DNA from 3 places in the Candidatus Corynebacterium faecigallinarum genome. Region 3 is predicted to be linked to each of the others. Evidence: predicted binding sites of a transcription regulator. Region 3 holds the regulator's gene; each other region holds the start of a gene.
The links. Region 3 encodes LexA, which represses DNA repair genes until DNA is damaged. Its sites were predicted from a motif close to CGAACANNTGTTCG; they were not measured.

Region 1 (7,064 bases), on a different contig from region 3:
AGCTGGAACGTACCGGTGCCGCAGACCGGGAGGCGCTGATGATCGCACCGACCACCGGCACCGGCTGGGTCAACCCGACTGCTGCGCAGGCCTTCGAGTTGATGTTCGACGGTGACACTGCCATCGCGGCTGACCAGTACTCCTACCTGCCCAGTGCCATCCAGTTCATCTCCGACCGCGATCAGGTGCGTAACGCTGGCAAGGAGCTGGTCACCGCGGTGGTCGACTGGTGGCATACCCTGCCGGAGGACGAGCGGCCGAAGATCTACGTCTACGGCGAGTCGATGGGAACCAGTGCAGGAGAGGGCGCTTTCTCCGGTATCCGCGACATCGCAGCTTCCGTGGACGGGGTGTTGTGGCTGGGCCCGCCGAACAGCAATGAGCTGTGGAGTGACCTGGTGACGCGTCGCGATCCGGGGACCTACGAGGCTGCCCCGCAGTACTCGGGTGGGATGATGGTCCGCTTCGCCGAGAACGGTCAGCAGGTCCAGGAGTGGATCGATGACCCGGATGGGGAGGATGGCACCTGGAACGACCCCCGGGTGCTGTATGTCCAGCACCCCTCGGACCCGGTGGTCTGGTGGTCGCCGGACCTGCTGTTCCGCGAACCTGACTGGTTGAAGGAGCCGGCAGGGTTCGACCGGTCGCCGACCATGCGCTGGATGCCGATCATCACTTTCTGGCAGGTCACCCTGGATCTGCCGCGGGCCGGCAACGTCCCCAACGGGCACGGTCACAACTACGGCACCACGGTGCTCGACGGCTTGGTTGCCGTCGCCGGCGAGGACCGTTTCTCGTTGGACGACCTGGAAGAACTACGTGAACAGTTGGAGACGGCCATGGAGGATCAGGGGCCGGAGAAGGAAGTCGGCGTCGACAACGACTGACCGGCCGCAGAGGTGCTGCGGGGCCGGGGACCGTGGCTGGGGCAGCTGCGGGGCCGGAGTTCGTGGTGTTTTGGGCGTGTAGAATCGTGGCCATGATCATGATTAACGTTCGTTTCCGCCCGCTGCCCGAGTATGTCGAGAACTTCCGTGATGTGGTGGACGAGTTCACCCAGGCCACCCGCGCTGAGGAGGGCAACCTGTGGTTCGACTGGTTCCGCGGTACCGATGATCCGTCGGAGTACTTTCTCGTGGAGGCGTTCAAGGACGGCAGCGATGTGGCGCACGTGCAGAGCGACCACTTCAAGGCCGCCTGTGAACTGTTCCCCACGGTGCTGAAGGAGACTCCGCAGATCATCAACACCAGCATCCCGGGCAAGAACGAGTGGGAGCGGATGGCTGAGTTTTCCGTGGAGTAGATCTTCTCCAGGTAGTATTCAGCCGTCAGTCTCAGGCGACATCGTCTGGACGGCTGTCGTCCGGGCGGTTGTGGTCCGGGTCGTCCTCGTCTGTGTCGGGGTGGTCCGGTATGTCGCGATCCGGATTGTCGTGGTCGGGAGCATCGTCATCAAGGGCATCGCGAACTTCCCTCCTGAGCGCATTCCCTGGATTGCGCCACACGGTGGGATGGTCATTGTGCTGTGGTTCCCGGTCGGAACTTTCGGTCACCGGGGGAATCCAGTCGACCCGTCGGCCACTGTCGCGCCGGGCGACCCTGGTCCACCACCTGTTCTCGTCGGTGCGGGAGTCATCCACCTGAGCATGCATGGCAGGCGAGACCAAGGTCAGGTTGTCGAGATCCGTCATACCTCCCTCGGACCACCCGTCGATGTGGTGGACGTGGCAATAGGCTGGTGCGGAGTCGGTCCCGGGGGCTGAACTGATGCCTTCCTCGCCGAGAAGTGCGAGATACTGGTCGACCGAGCCCAGCCGGCGAGACCGTCCGAATGACAGCGTCCGCCCTTCGAGGTCGAGTATCTGCAGGTAGGCCTGCAGGTTCTCGGGCTTGTTCAGGAGTGTCGCTGCCGGAATGTGCACACCGACATCGCTGAGCGCAGCACCCTTGCGCGAGGCAATCTGGTCGATCGACATGACTGCCACGATTGTCGTGGTGCCCCGGCCTGTCGACAGGACTTTCCCCGGTCCGTAGCCACTGTCCACAAGCGCCTCGAGGACATCATGGCGACGCTGTTCAGGGGAGCGGTCGTCTGCCGAGCTGGTGCCGTCATCGCCCCCGTTGTTTCCTGGATCCCCGTTCTCCCCGGTTTTGTCGTCGTGCCCGATTCCCCCGGTGCCTGCATGGTCGGCCATCAGCCGGTGCATCTTCGCGCTCAGCTCTGGGGTGAGAAGCCCACGGATCGGTGTCATTCCGTGAGTTCCTTGTGAGCCGATGGTCAGCGAGCGCTTCCGCTGGTGGTCTTCTTCGGTGTATGGCTCCTCGGCACCGACGAAGTCCAGGAGGAAGTGGCGCAGTGAGCGCACGACGTCCGGCCCCTGGCAGGTCACAAGGGTGGCGATGGGTTCGTCGGCTGCTGCGGTGATCTCGTCCTGGACGGACTCGGGAAGTGCCCGGATCTGCTTGTCGATCATCTCGACGGTGGAACCGTCCATGGCGCCGGAGGCCACTGCCTCCGCGATATGGGGCATGTGGTCAGGGTGGGGAGCTGACGGGTCGGCGCTCCACGGGTCCGGCCGTTCGCTGAGGTGCTGGGCGGCGGCGAGGCGGGTGCGGGCATCACTGAGGGTGGTGTTGAAGATGCGGGACATCAGTCGGGCGCGTCGCCGGGGGCCGGCGGGGAAGTACTCCTCGTAACTGGTGATGTACGCGGCATCGGCGGCGCTAAGCTTCTTGCGGGCACGTTCCAGCTGCTTAATCGCCGCGTTCCGGTCGTGGAGGCAGAGCCTCTCCCACGTGTCCGGGCCGTGTGCGATGATCGCTTCGGCGGCCTCCCCGAGTTTCCGATCGCCTCGAGAAGCTCAGTGGTGCTTCCGACGGAGGGCAACGTGGCGGTTCCCATGGTCAGTGCCCTCCTTCGCCCATCCAGCGACGAGCTTCGTCGCACATAGTATCGATTACTTGTCCCCGAATATTTACTTGATATTGCATACGACACTACTGTCCGAACGCATGTTCGTCAAGAGGTTATCTTCGATCTCTTCCATCGGTGGAGCGTGCGTGATTCACCCACCATTCCGTCCTCGCCGGTAGAATCAGGCAGCATGTCGTCGCGCACAAAGAAAGCCACCATGCCCGCAGAGGTCCCGTCCGGAGAACCCGGCGTCACCCCGCCGAAGTTGAAGAAGAAGGCCTACAACAAGCAGCTCAAGAAGCTGCAGGCCGACCTGGTCGACATGCAGCAGTGGGTGCGGGAGACCGGCGCCCGAGTGGTGATCATCATGGAGGGCCGCGACGCCGCTGGTAAGGGTTCGGCCATCAAGCGTCTCACCCAGTACCTCAACCCCCGATTCTGCCGGGTCGAGGCGTTGCCGGCGCCGACGTCCCGCGAGCAAGGTCAGTGGTACTTCCAGCGCTACGTGGAGAAGCTGCCGACCGCCGGGGAGATCGTGATCTTCGACCGCTCCTGGTACAACCGTGCCGGTGTCGAGCGCGTGATGGGCTTCTGCACTGCCGAGGAGTACCGGCGGTTCATCCACCAGGCGCCGATCTTCGAGCGTCTCTTGGTGGAGGACGGCATCATGCTGCGCAAGTACTGGTTCTCGGTGTCCGACGATGAGCAGATCCGCCGGTTCACCTCCCGCCGTGAGGATCCCCTGCGGCAGTGGAAGCTCTCGCCGATGGACCTGCAGTCGATCACCCGCTGGGAGGACTACTCCCGGGCGAAGGACGAGATGTTCGCCCACACCGACACACCGACCGCCCCCTGGTACACGGTGGAGAGCGAGGACAAGAAGCGCTCCCGGATCAACGTGATCAGCCACCTGCTGTCGTCGGTGCCGTGGGAGCGGGTGGAGCACACCCCGCCGGAGATTCCGGATCGTCCGGAATCCAGCAGTGACTACGAGCGCCCGCCGCGCACCGAGTTCCGGTACGTGCCGGACGTCGCGGCCAACCTGGAGAAATAACCAGCCTGGAGAAGTAACCAGCCTGGAGAAGCAGCGGGAGCGAGGCACAAGATAACCGGCCGGACCACGAAGGTCCGGCCGGTTTCTTCACCTTCGGCCCCGGCAGACTCGGCGGCCCCGGGAAGTACAGCTAGGCCGCACCCTCGGCGTAGTGCGCGTCAATCTCACGGCCGAAGTGCTCGTCGACCACCTTGCGCTTCAGCTTCAGCGACGGCGTCAGCTCCTGGTACTCCACCGCGAGGTCGCGGTGCAGGACGGTGAACTTCTTGATCTGCTCCCACCGGTTCAGGTGGGTGTTCAACTCGTCGATGTAGCCCTGCACCAGCTTCTCCACTTCCGGGGAGCTGACGATGGTGGCGTAGTCGCCGGTGACACCGTTGCGCTCGCCCCAGGCGGTGATGGCATCGACGTCCAAGGTAACCAGGGCGGAGACGAAGTTGCGGTTGTTGCCGATGACCACCATCTGGCTGGCGACCGGGCACAGGCCCTTGAACTGTGCTTCGATCTGGGCGGGCGCGACGTACTTACCGTTGGAGGTCTTGAAGAGCTCCTTCTTGCGGTCGGTGATCTTCACCCGTCCCAGGTCGTCGATCTCGCCGATGTCACCGGTGCTGAACCAGCCCTCGCTGTCGAGGACCTCGGCGGTCGCCTCCGGGTTGTTGTGGTAGCCGTCCATCACTCCGGGGCCGCGCAGCTGGATCTCCCCGTCCTCGGCGATCCGGGCCTCGATGCCCTCCAGGGGCGGTCCGACGCGGCCGGCCGCGTACACCTCCGGGCGGGTCAGGCAGCTCGCCGCACTGGTCTCGGTCAGCCCGTAGCCCTCGAGGATCTGCATTCCCGCGGCACCGAACCAGCGGGCGATGTCGGTGTTCAGCGCGGCGGAACCGGAGATGAAGTACCGGACGTTGTCACCGAAACGCTCCCGGATCTTCGACATGATGATCTTGTCGCCCAGCTTCGCCTGGAAGCGCACCCAGCCGCTGGCCGAGCCGACACCGTTGTCGGCGTCGAAGACCTGGACGCACACGCGGCTGGCCCAGTGGAAAAGCTTCTCCTTGATCCCGCCGTCGGTGGCCATCATCGTGGCGATACCGTTGTAGGCCTTCTCGAAGATGCGCGGCGCCGAACCCATGAATGTCGGCTTGACGACCCCCAGGTTGGACACGATCTTGTCCAACCGTCCGTCGATGGCGGTCTCGAAGCCGAAGTGGATCGGCAGCACCAGCAGCAGCTTGCCCATCACATGCGCCAGGGGCAGCCAGAGGAACTGCTTGTCGTCGATGGTCAGCATCTTCTCGTCACCGGTGTTGGATGTCGCGTCCACCGCGTATGCCTCGAACACCCACACCCGGTGTGGCAGTCGCACACCCTTCGGACGGCCGGTGGTTCCGGAGGTGTAGATCAGGGTGGCGAGGTGCTCCAGGCGGGTGGAGTCGATCCGCTCGTCGATGCATCCGGGGTTGGCGTCCAGGTGCTCGACGCCGCGGCGACGCAGGTCGTCGAGGCTGATGGCCCACTCGGGGTCGGCCTCGGCCGGCAACTCGCCGGTGAGCAGGATGATGCCGCGGACCTTGGGCAGCTCCTCGCGCAGGGCGGTGACTTTCTCCAGTTGCTCGGTATCCTCGACGAAGACCACCTGGGTGTCGGAGTCGTCCAGGATGAACTGGACATCCTCCGGGATCGTGGTGGGGTAGACGGTGACCGTTGCCGCAGAGGCGTACATGATGCCGTAGTTCGCCAGGGCCCACTCGTAACGGGTGGCGCAGGCGATGGCGACGCGCTCCTCGGGATCGATGCCCAGGGAGATCAGTCCGGCACCGACCTCGGAGGCCTGGGCGCCGAGCTCGCCCCAGGTGACGGCCTCCCAGTTCTCGTTGTCATCGGGGAAGCTGTACGCGCGCCGGTCGGGGGTCTCGCTGATCCGGTGGCGCAGCATGTGGCCGACGGACTGGATCTCCGGGTCCAGTACGACGGCTTGAGGTGTGTTGCTCCCGGTGGGCGCGGTAGTCATGGTGTCTCCATCCATAAAGTGTTTGCCGTTGAAGTGTTGCGCTTCACAGTATCAAAACTACAGTGACTCCAATCAGGCTTTGGTGTTCGGGATTCACCCGATTTTTCAGTCGGCCTCCGGGGTCGTTATCCGCCAGTCCCGGGCACCCCCGTAGCACGTGCTCCGGCGGCGGCAGTGAGGGGAGTCATGCCACCATGGGGAGCATGAACGACATCACATGTGAGCGCGTCAACAGCACCGGTGTCATCACGCTGGATCGTCCTAAGGCACTCAACGCCCTGAACCACGCCATGATCACCTCGATCGCCGAGGCGCTGGAGGTTTTCCGGGAGGACGCCGCGGTCGAGCAGGTCGTCCTGCGGTCGGCGGTGGAGAAGGCCTACTGCTCCGGCGGGGACGTGCGCTCGGTGCGGGAGACCGACCTCACCGGGGACTACGGCCCGGGCGACCGGTTCTTCGTCGAGGAGTACCAGATGAACCAGGCGCTGGCGGAGTTCCCCACGCCGACCGTCGCCCTCGTCAACGGCATCACCATGGGCGGGGGGCTGGGGGTCTCCGCCCACGCCGACCAGCGGGTGATCACCCCGCGGACCTGGCAGTCGATGCCGGAGATGGCGATCGGTTTCGTCACGGATGTCGGTATCTCCCACGTCTTCACCCATCTGCCGCACGTCCCGGAGGCCTCCCGCGCCGCGGTCGGACTGTTCCTCGCCACCACCGCCTACCGGATGACCACCGACGACCTGCTGTGGAGCGGACTGGCCACCCACCTGGTCGACGACATCGACGCCGTCGCCGACGCCCTGGAGGCGGGCGAACGGCTGGGCGACCCGGAGGTCGTCCCCGGCACCGCCGCCCATGACGAGGTCACCGGACGTTCCGAGCTGGCCCGGAACTTGAACTGGATCACCGAGACCTTCGGTGGGTCGGACTGGCGGGACATCGCCCAGCGGATCGAGACCTCCACCGGGGAGTTCGTCGATCAGGTCCGTGACCTGCTTGCTTCGGCGAACCCGCTGTCGCTGGTAGCCGCGGCAGTGCTACTGGATCACTCCTCGAGGTCGACGTTGCGCGAGGCGTTGGAC
Region 2 (7,064 bases), on a different contig from region 3:
GCCGGTGAGAAGCCGCTGCTGCTTGTCCAGCTCCAGGTCCACCCCGTAGAAGCCCTCGTAGTCGTGCAGGTGGGCGTCCCACACGCCGGTCTCGCGGTAGGACTGGGCGGCGGTGTCACAGCCGAACCACACCGGCTGGCCGTCCTGCAGGGAGGACAGCACGGCGTCCTTGATGACGTCTATCGGCGCGTTGAGGTAGGTGACCGGCTCGGCACCGTCCTCACCGATGACGTTGCCGAGGTACTCCACGGTGAACAGTTCGCCGTAGGGGGAGGTCTCGCGCGGGTCGTTGACCACGCACACCTGCTCGCCGAGATCGTCGGGCAGGTGCGCGGCGGCGAACTCGAGCGGGGTGACGGTGCCGACGCGGTGGAAGGTGTCGTCGGAGTCGCGGTACTGCCAGGTGAAGCTCTCCGGCGGGGTGCCGAGGTGCACGGTGAGGATGCGGTGCACGTCGGCGAGGGTGTCGCGGTGGGCCGAACTTTCACCGGCGCGGATCCGGGCGGCGCCGGCGCGCAGGGAGGTGGCCAGGTCACGGTTCATCGCCCGGGTGTCGGAGGACGACCTGGTCTCCGGCATCGCGTACTTCGGCACGGCGCCGTACTTGGCCACCAGGTCGACGAACATGGTCCACTGTCCGCCGTCCTCGATGGGGTCGGCGAGCAGCTTCTGGACGGTCCGGTCGGAGATGTCGCGGTCGGCGAGCTCCACCATGGCGTTGAGGAAGAAGTTGGCCTTCTCCAGCTTGTCCCAGAAGTGCAGGTAGGTCTGGGAGAGCTCCAGGTCCTTGATCCCGGTCTGGTCCATCACCGATCCGCGCAGGGTGTTGAGCCCGGCGAAGATCCAGCAGCGCCCGGAGCGCTTCTGGTCGGCGACGGCCCAGGAGTCGATCTTGACGGAGGTGCTGGTGTCGGTGCTGTTCAGGACGTCCCGGTCGAGGGTCACGGTCTCTACGTCCGCCGCGGTGGCGGCGTTACGGGCCTGGCGGAAGGACGGGTCGGTGCGCAGCGTGTCGGACAGTCCGGTGAGATAGCCGGCATCGACGCCGGGGGTGGTGTCGGTAGTTGTCACAGTGTTGTCAGTAGTCACGGTGTTGGTCGTAGTCACAGTCATCAGGCCATCGCATCCCAGGTCGGATGGGCAGTGGACTCGCCGGCGTCGAGTGCGGCGAGGGCGTCGGTGAGGTCGGTGTTGAGCTCGGTGGTCAGCTCGGGGGCCTCGAGCAGTCGGCGGGGGACGACAACCTGGAAGACGTTGTCGCCGAACCAGTTGTCCGCCATGGTGCCGTAGCCCTTGCCTGCCAGTTCGGAGTGCTCGCCGTGGCTCTTGGTGCCCCAGGAGTTCTCGACGCGCCAGGTGGTTCCGGTGTCTCCGCCGGTGTCGTAGCCGGTGAACACCATGCCGTGGGTCAGCCGGGATTCGGCGGTGTCCATCTGCTCGGCCTTGGTGGTGGCCGAGTCGGTGCCGTAGAGCGCGTCGAGTTCCAGCAGGTCGGAGTGCCAGACCCCGGTCTTGGCGACGAACTGACGGTTGACGTCGCAGGCGAACCACACCGGCTCCCCGGCGTCCAGCGAGGTGCGGGTGATGGTGCGCAGGTCGTCGATGTCTGCGGTGACGTAGCTGAAGTCGGCCGTGCCCCACATGTTGTTCTCGTGGGTGATGTGGAAGGCACGTCCGGTCTCGTGGCGCGGGTCGTGGACGACCGAGACATAGGTGTCGAGGTTGTCGGGGAGTACCCGGGCGGCGAACTCCTGCGGGGTCAGGGTGCCTTCGTCGTGGAAGGTCCCGTCCTTGTCGCGGTAGCGCCAGGCGAATTCGGTGGGCGGCAGGCCGAGGTGCACGGCGATGACCCGGTGGGCGTCGGCGAGCGTCTCGGCGATGATGCTCTCGGTATCGGTTGCAGCATCGGCCCCGGCATCGGCAGTGTTCTCGCGCAGGCGGAGCGCACCTCGGCGCAGCACGGTGCGCAGCCGGCCGTCGAGCTGGCTGGTGCGTCCGGATGCGAAGGTCTCCGGCATGGTGTACTTCGGCACCACGCCGTACTTGGCCACCAGGTTGGTGAAGTAGTTCCACTGGCCGCCGTCGGATGCCGCCTGGTCGAGCAGGGCGGAGACCGTCCGGTCATCCAGGTCGGTCACCCCCTCGGCGAACAGCTCGGCCAGAGAGCGCAGCACATGGTTGGACTTCTCCACCTTGTCGTAGAACTGCAGGTAGGTGTGCGAGAACTCGAACCCGTCGCTGCTCTTCATTCCGAGGTCGTCGGCGATCCGGTGGCGGAAGACGTTGTAGGCGGCGAACATCCAGCAGCGTCCCGACTGCTTCTGGTCGCTGACCCCCAGGGAGTCGAGCTTGACCTCGGTCGTCGGGTTCACGGCGATCACGGCGTCCCGGTTCAGGGCTACGGCGTTGACGTCCGCGGCGGTGACGGCGTTGCGGGCGAGTCGCAGCGCGGGGTCATCGGCCGGGGAGGTGAATGCCTCCGCGGGTGGTAACGGTGTTGTGGTCATGGTGACCGTTATACGCGTTCATCAGAACGGGACCTCCCCTGGGTCATTCGGTTCGGATGCTGCGGTGGGTGCGGACGCTTCGGGTGCCGCGGCGGTGCGGGCCTCGAGTAGAGCGCGGCGGAGGGCGAGGTGTCGTCCGGCGATGCCGATGTTGTGGTCCCGGGTCGCCCGGTACCGGCGGGATGCCTGCTCCGCGAAGGTCGTCCGGGCGTAACCGGCGAGCGGGCCGGTCGGCTCGGTGACGTAGGTGTATCCGTCGTCGATGCTGCTCCACATCACCGCCCCGTCGACGGCGCGGGTGACGTCCTGCCAGCCGAGGGTCTTGATCTGGTGGTGTCGTCGGCAGACCGGGTGCAGGTTGTGGGTATCGGTGGGTCCACCCTTCGCCGGGTCCTGGTGGTCGTAGCGGTGGATATGGTCGAGGTCGCACTTGGCGGACGGCACCTCGCACCCGGGGAAGGTGCAGGTCTCGTAGCAGGCGGTGACGAAGTCGCGGATCTGCCTGGTGGGGGTGTAGGCCTCGGTCGCATCATGTCCGGGGATCCGCAGGTGGGTGACCCGGTCCATGAAGGTCTCGGTGGCGACCTTGTCGAGCCAGTGCCCGGAGTCCGTGGCGGCGATGTCGCTGTCGATCTCCCGGTAGATGTTGAGGGTGACCTCGACATCGGCGGTGCCCCGGGCAAGGTGCATCAGGGCCTTGGCGCGGCTGCAGCGCGCGCTGGCGCACACCGCATCGAGGATCGCGATGAACTCCGCGGCTTCGGCGGCCGGCAGGGTAGCGGTGATCACCGTTGAGGTCGGATCATAGGTGTCGACGGATACGCGCCGGGTGTAGGAGTCAGCTGCGGCGGCAGCGGCGTCGGTGCCGGCCTCGTCAGCCAGTGCGGCTGCTGCTACCTCGGCGGCGAGCTCGATGGCGTCCTGCTCGGCCTGACGTTCGGGGTCCAGCACCGGAGCAGGTTCCTGCTGATCGGGATCGGTGTCCGCTGTGTCGTCCGTGTCAGCGTCCGCGTCCGGGGCATCATCGCCGTCCGCGAGTACCGCACTGCCTGACATCTCGGATGGGCGCAGAGGTGCCACGGGTGGTTCGGTGTGGTCGACGGGGCGGGCCAGGGCGTCGATCTGGTGCAGGGATTTGAGGACGCGGTTGAACAGGGTCCGGGGCGAGTGAATCGCCTGCGCCTTCCGGCGAGGGGTGAGCACCTCGATCAGTGCGTCCTGCGCGGCCTCGGTGTCGTCAGGGTGCAGGCCGTCGACACTGCGGGCGAGTTGCCGCAGGTGGTCGATGCTGAGCATCCCCAATGACAGGTGTTGCTCAAGTCGTGGCATGCGCTGGCACAGCAGGCCGATGCTGCTGTAGATCTCCGCACGCGCCCTGGTTACCCCGAGAGCCGCCTGGATCGAGGAGAAATGGGCGACGACATCATCCCCGGGCTCCGGCGTGCAGGCTACGGCGATGGTGATCAAGGCCTTGTTGGACTCCACCGTCGCCCGGGCGGCAGGGGTGGTTGAGCGAAGCAGGACCCAGTACGGGCTGGGCGACTCCCAGGTCACCAGTTGGGTGATATGGAAGACCTCGACTTTCCGGGGCCGACCGGATTCTCCTGGGGAGCGACCGTGGGGCGGGAACACCGGTGGGGGAGTTGGCGGTGGTGGAAGTGGTGGTGAGGTCATGTCGTACACACTATCCAATGGATCGGACGGCAAATGCGCACAATGTGGAATCATCGAACATATGTACGTTCTGAAACTGTATCGTTGTGACGGCCTGGTGACGGCCCGCTACCCTTGATATCCATGACAGGTTCCCACACAGGTTCCCATGAGACTGCCCAGCGGTTCATCGGCTTCATCGACGCCTCACCGTCCAGCTACCACGCTGCCGCCACGGTGGCTGCCGCACTGGATGCCGCCGGTTTCCACCGTCAGGACGAGGCCGACAGATGGGACGCCTCCCCAGGCGGCCACTACATCGTGCGCGGCGGGGCGGTGCTGGCCTGGCGGATCCCCGAGGGTGTCCGGGAGCAGGACTCCGGTGCGACGGCGGCTTTCCGCATCATCGGCTCCCACACCGATTCGCCGGGACTGAAGCTCAAGCCGGTCGGGGACATCACCGGCCCCGGTGGTTGGCGGCAGGCCGGGGTGGAGATCTACGGTGGGCCGATCCTGGCGTCCTGGCTCGACCGGGAACTGCGGCTCGCCGGACGCGTCGTCGTCGACACCGGGGACGGAATTGCCGAGAAACTCGTGGCCACCGGACCAGTACTGCGTGTCCCTCACCTGGCGATCCACCTGGACCGGGCGGTCAACACCGAGCTGAAACTCGACCGGCAGAACCACATGCAGCCGGTGTTCGCCATCGGTGAGTCCGCCCCCACCATCGCCGAGGTCATCGCGGACGCTGTAGACGGTACGGACGGTGCAGACTCGGGAGAGATCCACGCCGAAAGCATCCTCGCCCACGACCTGATTACCGTCGACACCCAGCGCGGCGAGATCTTCGGTGCGCAGGACGACTTCATCGCCGCCGGACGCATGGACAACCTCTCCAGCGTCTTCACCTCGCTCGAGGCCTTCCTCGCCGCCGAGCCGGCCGAGAACACCATCCCCGTGCTCGCCGCCTTCGACCATGAGGAGGTCGGAAGCTCGACCACCAGCGGTGCCGCCGGACCGATCCTGGAGGACGTCCTCACCCGCACCGCCGCCGCCCTCGGGGCCGACGCTGACGGCACCCGGGCGATGTTCGCCAGGTCGTCCTGCGTCTCCGCCGATGCCGCGCACTCGGTGCACCCCAACTTCGCCGGACGCCACGACGCCGCGAACCGTCCGGTGATCAACGGCGGACCGGTGCTGAAGGTCAACGCCAACCAGCGTTACGCCACCGACGCGCCGACCGCCGCGGCATGGCGGGCGGCGTGCCGGGAGGCCGGCGCGCCTGACCAGGTCTTCGCCGGCAACAACGACGTGCCCTGCGGTTCCACGATCGGGCCGATCACCGCGACGCGGCTGGGGATCCCCACCGTGGACGTCGGTATCCCGCTGCTGTCGATGCACTCGGCCCGGGAGATGGCCGGGGTGCGGGACGTCGCGTGGTTCACCGACGTGCTGCGGACCTGGTGGGAGCGGTAGTGGAGGACGAGCACAAGGAGCCGACCTGCCACATCCTCTTCGACCAGCCGGTGATCCCGGGAAACACCGGCAACTCCATCCGGTTGTGCGCCGGTACCGGGGCGACCCTGCACCTCGCCGAGCCGTTGGGCTTCAACTTCGACGACAAGCATGTGCGTCGGGCCGGGCTGGACTACCACGAGCTGGCGGAGGTGCACGTGCACCCGTCGCTGGACGCTGCGCTGGGGGAACTCTGTGGTGGCGGAAGCGGGGAAGGCGGCAGGCGCGTATTCGCCTTCACCGCGGCCGCCGAGACCTGGTACTCCGACATCGACTACCGGCCGGGGGACGTCCTGCTCTTCGGCACCGAACCCACCGGACTGTCGGACGAGGCACTGGCAGACCCACGGATCACCGCCCAGGTGCGCATCCCCATGCTGCCCGGACGGCGCAGTATGAACCTGGCGAACTGTGCCGCCGTCGCCGCCTACGAGGCGTGGCGGCAGGCAGGGTTCCCCGGTGGGGTGTGACGCGGGGTGTGATGCGGGATGTGCCGGAGGATAGGATGGGTGGCGTGACTGCGACAAAGCTTGACGGCAAACTGTACCGCGACGAGATCGTCGAGGATCTCACCCGCCGCGTGGCGGCGCTCAAGGACAAGGGTGTGACCCCCGGGCTGGCGACCGTGCTGGTCGGTGATGACCCGGCATCCCACTCCTACGTGAAGATGAAGCACCGCGACTGCGAGCAGATCGGGGTGAACAGCATCCGTCGCGACCTGCCGGCGGACGTCACCCAGGAGGAGCTCAACGCGGTGATCGACGAGCTCAACGCAGACCCGGAGTGCACCGGCTACATCGTGCAGCTGCCGCTGCCGAAGCACCTCGACGAGAACGCGGTGCTCGAGCGCATCGACCCGGCGAAGGATGCCGACGGTCTGCACCCGGTCAACCTCGGCAAGCTGGTGCTCATGGAGCCCGCGCCGCTGCCCTGCACCCCCAACGGTGCGCTGTCGCTGCTGCGCCACTACAACGTGGAACTCAACGGGGCGAAGGCCGTGGTCATCGGCCGTGGCGTGACCGTGGGACGTCCGATCGGCCTGATGCTCACCCGACGCTCCGAGAACGCCACTGTGGTGCTGTGTCACACCGGCACCAAGGACCTTGCGGCGGAGACCCGCGATGCAGACATCATCATCGCCGCCGCAGGTCAGCCGCATATGCTCACCGCCGACATGGTCAAGCCCGGCGCCGCGGTGCTGGATGTCGGGGTTTCCCGGGTCGACGGCAAGCTCGCCGGTGACGTCGCCCCGGACGTGTGGGACGTCGCCGGTCACGTCTCGCCGAACCCGGGCGGTGTGGGCCCGCTGACCCGTGCGTTCCTGATCCACAACGTGGTCGAGCGTGCGGAGATGCTCGCAGGAGTGGACCAGGTGTGAGTGGGGCAGGC
Region 3 (7,064 bases):
GTACGGTGAGGTCGCGGAAGGGATTGTCCTCCGGGGTGCCGGCTTCGGCGACGGCGTGGGCGAGCATGGCCGTCGTCGTCCCGGCGTCGAGGAACACGGTGCCCGACCTGGGGAGCAGGGCGGCAGCGGCACGCCCGATGCGGATCTTCGCCTCGGTGGAGGTCGAGCCGCGGAGCTCGATCGGGGTCTCGGTGGTCTGGTAGGTGTTCGTCGGCACCGCGCCGCCGTGGACCCGGTGTAGCGCCCCGTCGTTGTCCAGCACAGTGAGGTCACGACGGATCGTCTCGGGGGTGACGTTGAAGCGTTCGGCGAGTTCGGCAACAGTCACCCGACCGTTCACGGCGGTCAGCGAGGCGATCTGCCGTCGACGTTCCTCTGAGTACATGGCTTTCAGTCTAGGGGCAGGGGAGGTCCGCGGTCCGTAGGCCGGTAGGACAACGGGGGTGGGGTTTCAACCCCGGGGTAGGGCCCGGCGGTCCTCGTCGCGAACCGGGTAACGTGGTCTGCAGCACAGTTTTGCACCGATCGATGGCGGGAGATTCGACACCATGGCAGATACGGCAGAAGGCACCTCCGGCGTCCGGATTCTCACGGGGAAGTCCGTTGTGACCGGCACCGTCTATGCGCCGGTGACGTGGGCGACCGAGCGTCCCGAGCTTCCGGAGGCGGATGCAACGGTCGTCGAGGACCAGCGTGAGGCCGAGTTCGAGGCTTTCACTGCGGCGGTCGACACCGTCGCCGGTCGGCTCAGCGCACGCGCGGAGACGGTGGAGGGGCACGCCCGCCAGGTCCTCGAGGCGACGGTGGCCATCGCCCGGGACCGCGCGTGGGCGAAGAAGGTCAAGAAGGCGATCAACGCCGGGCAGACCAACCAGTACGCGGTGCGTCAGGCCACGGATGATTTCGTGGACCTCTTCCTCAAGGCCGGGGGTGTGATGGCCGAGCGGGTGACCGACCTGAAGGACGTCCGCGATCGGGTGATCGCCGAACTCCGGGGCGAACCGGAGCCGGGAATCCCGGAGGTCACCACCCCACATGTCCTGTGTGCCGACGACCTCGCGCCAGCGGACACCGCCACCCTCGACCCCGAGTTGATCGTCGCCGTGATCACGGAGAAAGGTGGGGCCACCAGCCACACCGCGATCATCGCCCGACAACTGGACATTCCGTGCGTTGTCGCCGTCGGTAAGGGGCTGGCGGACATCACCAACGGGACCGAGGTGCTGGTGGATGCTGCTGCCGGAACAATTGAGACCGGCGTGCCGGCCGAGGATGTCGAGCGTCGGGTCGCTGAGGCGGCGGCGTTGGCGGAGAAGGTCCGGGGCTGGAGTGGTCCGGCGCAGACCTCGGACGGTCACCGGGTGCAGTTGCTGGCGAATGTGCAGGACGGCGACACCGCCATGCAGGCTGCGGAGTCGGTCGCCGAGGGCATCGGGTTGTTCCGCACCGAGCTGAGTTTCCTCAGTGAGACCGCCGAACCGAGTGTGGAGCAGCAGGCAGAGCGCTATGCCTCGGTGTTGTCGGCGTTCCCTGAGGGCAAGGTGGTCATCCGTACGTTGGATGCCGGCTCCGACAAGCCGGTGCCGTACGTGGATGCCGAGGACGAGGAGAACCCGGCTCTGGGAGTACGTGGTCTGCGTATCGCCCGGGGGAACAAGGCGTTGCTGGAGCGCCAGCTTGACGGGATCGCTCTGTCGGTGGAGAGCACCGGAAGGGCGGAGCGTGGGGGGCAGACCTGGGTGATGGCACCCATGGTGGCCACAGTGCAGGAGGCCCGTTGGTTCGCTGAGCTGTGCCACAGTCGGGGATTGACCGCCGGGGCGATGATCGAGGTGCCGGCGGCGGCGATGATGGCCGAGAAGATCATGTCCCACCTGGACTTTGTGTCGATCGGCACGAACGACCTGACCCAGTACACGATGGCGGCGGACCGGTTGTCGTCCTCGCTGGCGTATCTCACCGATCCCTGGCAGCCGGCGGTGCTCCACCTGGTGCACACCACCTGTCGTGCAGGCGCGGTGACGAAGACCGCGGTGGGAGTCTGTGGTGAGGCGGCCGCCGACCCGTTGCTGGCCTGTGTGCTCGCAGGGCTCGGCGTCACCTCGTTGTCGGCGGCGACCCCGGCGTTGGCGGCGGTGGGCGCACAGCTGGGCGAGGTTGATTTCGTGACCTGCCGGGAGATGGCCGCCGCAGCGTTGGACGCTGAAGGGGCTGAGGAAGCCCGCATCGCGGCTGCGGCAGTGATCGGACGCTGACCCGCCCGGGAGCAACCGGTCAGATCTTGCGGAGGACCGCCACGACACGGCCGAGGATGTCGGCGTTGTCTCCCCGGATGGGCTCGAAGAGCTCATTGTGGGGGATCAGCCAGGTTCCGCTGTCGTCCTGCTGGAACTCCTTGACCGTGGCCTCCCCGTCGATCATGGCGGCGACGAATTCGCCGAGCTCGGCGACCTTCTGGGACCGCACCACGACCCAGTCGCCGTTGAAGATGCCGGCATCGCGCATCGACTCGCCGACCACCTGCAGCAGAAAGAGTTCGCCGCCGCCGACCAGTTCCTGGGGCAGCGGGAAGTGCGCCTCGACGTGCTCCTCGGCGAGGATCGGTGAGCCTGCGGCGATCTGACCGACGACGGGGACGAAGGACGGCGAGGGCATGCCCTCGGGGGCAGTCGTGGGGGCGGGGGCCGTTGCCGGCTTCGGCCCCGGACGCGATGAGGTGTCTTCCTCGAAATCCCGGATGTCGACAGCCCGCGGCTTGTTGTCCTCGCGGCGCAGGTAGCCCTTCCGCTCCAGCTCGCGCAGGTGGTAGGAGACCGAGGACGTGGAGTTCAGCCCGACGGCATCGCAGATCTCCCGGATGCTCGGCGGGTAACCGCGGAAGCGGGTGGCGTCCTTGATCACGTCCATGATCCGTCGCTGACGTTCCGAGAGCTTTTCGCGGCCCTTCGAATCGGTGGCGTTGGTCGCACGCGACCCCGACCGGCGCCGTGTCCCCGTTGTGCTGCCTGCGGAATCCGCTGGCGTGCTGCCCGCGGAATCCGCCGGGATCTGCTGATTCTCTGTCATTGTGACCCACTCCCTGACGTTGGTTGCCGACCCGCTGAACTGGTCGTTAGCTCGACCATACATCAGGTGGTGGACATGTTTCATCATTGTGTTCGAAAGATTCTCGATAAGGCTGGACACGTTCGAACGCGCGTGCTAGATTTTCGAACGAACGAAGGTTCTCGAACATGCGGGCGAAATTGAGGCGGTGTCCCGGTGTTCGTGTCCGACCCCGGTGGTCTCATGGGGTTGCCACGGTGTCCGAAGGTCGGCGCCAGTCCAGGAGAAAGAGGTCGTCATGGCTGTAGTCAACACCACTCGCTACACTGTAGTCGCTGATCGTCCCGTGTACCGGCGCCCCGATTGGGCCGGTCAGGATTCGGTGCGGTCAGCTTCTGCCGCCCCGTTTTCGAACACCTGGGGCAGTGGTGCGGTGCATACGCCTACCGTAGCTGACCGCGAACGTCGACGTCGGATCGCCTCCGGTGTGGAACGCCCGTTCGATGTTGCGAGCCGATGGGCCAGGATTCGCCGTCGAATGAACCTGGTGGCGGAATCGCCGGGTGTGTGTTTGCTCGCACTCGTCACTTTCGCTGCGCTGCTTGGTGCGGGTCCGGTGATCATCGCGGGTTCGGAGCCCGAGCCAGCTGTGGACCATCATCCTGCGGCGGTCGCCGGAATCGATGCAGGAAGCAGCGACCGCGCTACGCACGGTGGCCAGGCGGTGGATGTCGCCCCGGTGTCCACGGATACTTCGGCACGCTGACCTCTCCCACGCCCGCTATGGCATGACACTGTCAGCTCTCCCAGGGCTCATGACCTCCGGGGGTGTGCTCGGTGGGGTAGCGGTAGGATCGTGAACAACGAAGCGATCCGCCAACCTGTCACGAAGGGAGCACCACCGTGCTCTGCCCCGCCTGCCGCTCCGATGTGTCACGAGTCGTCGATTCCCGCACCGTGGAGTCCGGGTCCGCGATTCGCCGCCGCCGTGAATGCACGAACTGCAAGAACAGGTTCACCACTGTGGAGCGTTCGGTGCTGCTGGTCACCAAACGCAACGGTGTCACCGAGGAGTTCCGGCGCGACAAAGTCATCCGTGGTGTCGGTCGAGCCTGCCAGGGGCTCGGTGTGTCAGAGGATGACTTGAAGGTGCTGGCCCACGACGTTGAGCAGTCGATCCGTGCTCGACACGGTTCGCAGGTCGCCGCCGATGATATCGGCCTGGCGATCCTGGAACCGCTGCGCAAACTGAACGTCGTGGCCTACCTGCGTTTCGCCTCGGTCTACAAGTCCTTCAAATCCACCGAAGATTTCGAGCGCGAGATCGCCATGCTACGGAAGGCCTCGGATTCCGCCGATTCGACCGACCCGGTAGACCCGTCAGACCCGGTCCACCGGGCCAGCGAAGAGCACGGCGTCAACCTCACCTGATCTTGTCGAGGGCTTTGCGCACCCGGGTCACACTGGCCGGACGCGAGGTCCCCAGGTGCTGCGCGAACAGTGACACCCGGACTTCCTCGACCAACCACTCGACCTCCTTGATCTGGGGCGTCGCAGACCGGGAGCTCGGCAGCCGCTTCCGGGTCGCCTCGATCATCTCCTGGCACTCCTGGATCTGGCTATCCAGGTCGGCCTCGCGGTCCGGGGCGGTCTCCATCAACTCCAGCCGCGCAGACATCGCAGCGACATAACGGGGCACGTGACGCATATGCCCGACACCGTTCACCGCCACCCGGTGCGGCCCGAGGAAGAAATCCAACTGCTTGCGCATGTCGGTGATCGACGCACCATCCCAGGACTGCAATTCCTCGGCCATGTCCGAGACCGCCAACACCGCCGGAGCGATCGCAACCACCATCTGCCGGACGACACCCGGCCCAGATGTGCGGGCGGCCTCCAGTGCGGTGGCACAGCGGTCGGGGTCGCGGATCACCGGGCCATGCTTTTCCAGCAGGTCACGGCATGCCAGAACCCGACAGTCCTCCACCAGGGCCTCCGCACCACCGTGCGGGTAGTTCTCCATGGCGACCCGCTGACGTAGCGGCATCCCCTTGATCATCTGCTTCGTCGATACCGTGCACTTCCCCAGCATCATCGCCAGCACGGTCGAGAACTGCTGGCCCGCCGCCGCCTGGGCAGTGGGCAAGGCCTTGAGCAGCAGCCCGTTCTTCTTGTCGGACACCAGCGCCGGATACGCGGACGTGGGCTGGCCGTCGACGATGGTCTCCACCGACTCCGGGATGGTGCCGAAGGTCTCCGCGGTCCAGCTGTCCGCCTGGGCCAGCACACCGGCACCGGTGCCACCGGCTCCGGACCCTCGGGTGTCAGCCTGCTTCCCCTTACCCGGGGCTCCCTTGGAGCGTCCGCGACGCGCAGCGCCACCAGGAGAGGCCGGCGTGGGTTCGGAGCCGGACTCCGTACCGCCGCTCGTCCGGGCAGCCGCGGCAGCGATGGACTGGGAGATCTCGCCGGCCAGGTTCTTCTGCAGCTCACCAAGGTCCTTGGAGGTTGCCACGGTCTTGCCCTTGCGGTCCACCGCGGCGAATGTCATCCGGAGGTGTCGGGGCACCCGGCTGTAGTCGAAATCGGTTGCGCTGATCCCGCTGCCACCCAACTGGCGCAGAGCATCGGCGAAGGCCTGTCCGAGGTCGCCGTCATAGGGGGTCATCCGGGACAAGGCTGCCCGGGCGAACTCACCGGCCGGTACCACACTGGTGCGCAGCGGCTTGGGCAATGACTTGATCAGCGCTATGCACAGCTCCTCACGCATACCCGCCACCAGCCACCGGGACGGTTCCTCCTCGACGGTGGCCAGTAGCGGCAGCGGGATGCGCATGGTGATGCCGTCGGCCTCGTCGCCCGGGTCGAAGACGTACTCCAGGTCGAAGGTCATCGTTCCCTGGGTCCACGTGTCGGGGAACTCACGTGCCGCAGCCGCTCCACCATCGGAGTCGATCAGCGCGTCCGCCGAGAAGTTCAGCAGGTCAGGAGTCTTGTGCCGGGCCTTCTTCCACCATGAGTCGAAATGACGGGTGGAGACGACAGACTCAGGGATGTGCGCGTCGTAGAAGGCGAAGAGGGTGTCGTCGTCGACGACGATGTCACGCCTCCGTGCCTTGTCCTCGAGGCTCTCGGCCTCCTCCAGCAACTCCTGGTTGTGACGGAAGAAGCGGTGGTTGGTCCGCCAGTCGCCCTCGACCAGGGCATGCCGGATGAACATCTCCCGGGCGGCCTCCGGATCGGTCCTGGACAGACTGACCCGCCGGTCCGGGATGATCGGCAGCCCCAGCATCATCGCCTTCTCGTGCACCTGTGCCTCGCCACGTTTGGACGACCAGTGCGGCTCCGCATAGGAGTAACGCACCATCTGCGGGGCAATGGCCTCGATCCACTCGGGTACCAGAGGGCCCACAGTGCGGGCGAAGACCTGCGAGGTCTCCACCAGTTCGGCGGCCATGACCCACTGCGGTGGTTTCTTCGACAGATGCGATGAAGGGTGGATCACGAAAGTACTGTTGCGTGCCCCGGTGAACTGCCGGGAATTGCCCTGACGCATACCGATATTGGTCAGCAGGCCGGCAAGCATCGCCTTGTGCACGTTCGTCTCGTCCGGGGACGCGCCGGAGCCACGACGCCCACCGTCGGTCGGCGTCTGAGGGGGCTCCAGCTCGAAGTGCAGGTCGCGGAAGTGACGTACATCGGGGATCTTCCACCGCAGATCCTGGATGACACCGAGCAGCTGGCGGACCAGGTCCATCCACTCCAGAACCCGCACATAGTGGATGAACTCCTCGCGGCAGAGTTTCCGGAACTTGTTGCCGGACAGCTCGCGGCGCTGCTCCTGGAGATAGTTCCACAGCTTCAGCACGCTGATGAAGTCGGAGTCAGCCTTGAACCTGGCATGCAGCTGGTCGGCACGGGCCTGCTGCTCCAACGGACGTTCCCGGACGTCCTGGATGCTCAGGGCACTGACGATCACCGCCACCTGCTCCAGGACGTTGAGCTCGTGGGCGGCCGAC

Region 1: a site for LexA is predicted at 3,006-3,019, ahead of ACTXPP_RS10170 (HNH endonuclease signature motif containing protein). Genes of this name have one in related genera too.
Region 2: a site for LexA is predicted at 4,236-4,249, ahead of ACTXPP_RS09775 (HNH endonuclease signature motif containing protein). Genes of this name have one in related genera too.

The regions. Positions count from the first base shown of each region.
Region 1 is NZ_JBQQOC010000018.1:31,386-38,449, reverse strand. It holds gene ACTXPP_RS10180 (alpha/beta hydrolase) at 1-887, shown strand, start outside; gene ACTXPP_RS10175 (putative quinol monooxygenase) at 980-1,303, shown strand; gene ACTXPP_RS10170 (HNH endonuclease signature motif containing protein) at 1,335-2,750, opposite strand; gene ppk2 (polyphosphate kinase 2) at 3,105-3,968, shown strand; gene ACTXPP_RS10160 (AMP-dependent synthetase/ligase) at 4,099-5,979, opposite strand; gene ACTXPP_RS10155 (3-hydroxyisobutyryl-CoA hydrolase) at 6,183-7,064, shown strand, end outside.
Region 2 is NZ_JBQQOC010000017.1:13,916-20,979, forward strand. It holds gene ACTXPP_RS09765 (C1 family peptidase) at 1-1,071, opposite strand, end outside; gene ACTXPP_RS09770 (C1 family peptidase) at 1,113-2,507, opposite strand; gene ACTXPP_RS09775 (HNH endonuclease signature motif containing protein) at 2,529-4,061, opposite strand; gene ACTXPP_RS09780 (M18 family aminopeptidase) at 4,305-5,636, shown strand; gene ACTXPP_RS09785 (tRNA (cytidine(34)-2'-O)-methyltransferase) at 5,624-6,145, shown strand; gene ACTXPP_RS09790 (bifunctional methylenetetrahydrofolate dehydrogenase/methenyltetrahydrofolate cyclohydrolase) at 6,190-7,053, shown strand; gene ACTXPP_RS09795 (DUF3017 domain-containing protein) at 7,050-7,064, shown strand, end outside.
Region 3 is NZ_JBQQOC010000001.1:182,148-189,211, reverse strand. It holds gene ACTXPP_RS00845 (DeoR/GlpR family DNA-binding transcription regulator) at 1-385, opposite strand, end outside; gene ptsP (phosphoenolpyruvate--protein phosphotransferase) at 549-2,255, shown strand; gene lexA (transcriptional repressor LexA) at 2,275-3,066, opposite strand; gene nrdR (transcriptional regulator NrdR) at 3,949-4,476, shown strand; gene hrpA (ATP-dependent RNA helicase HrpA) at 4,469-7,064, opposite strand, start outside.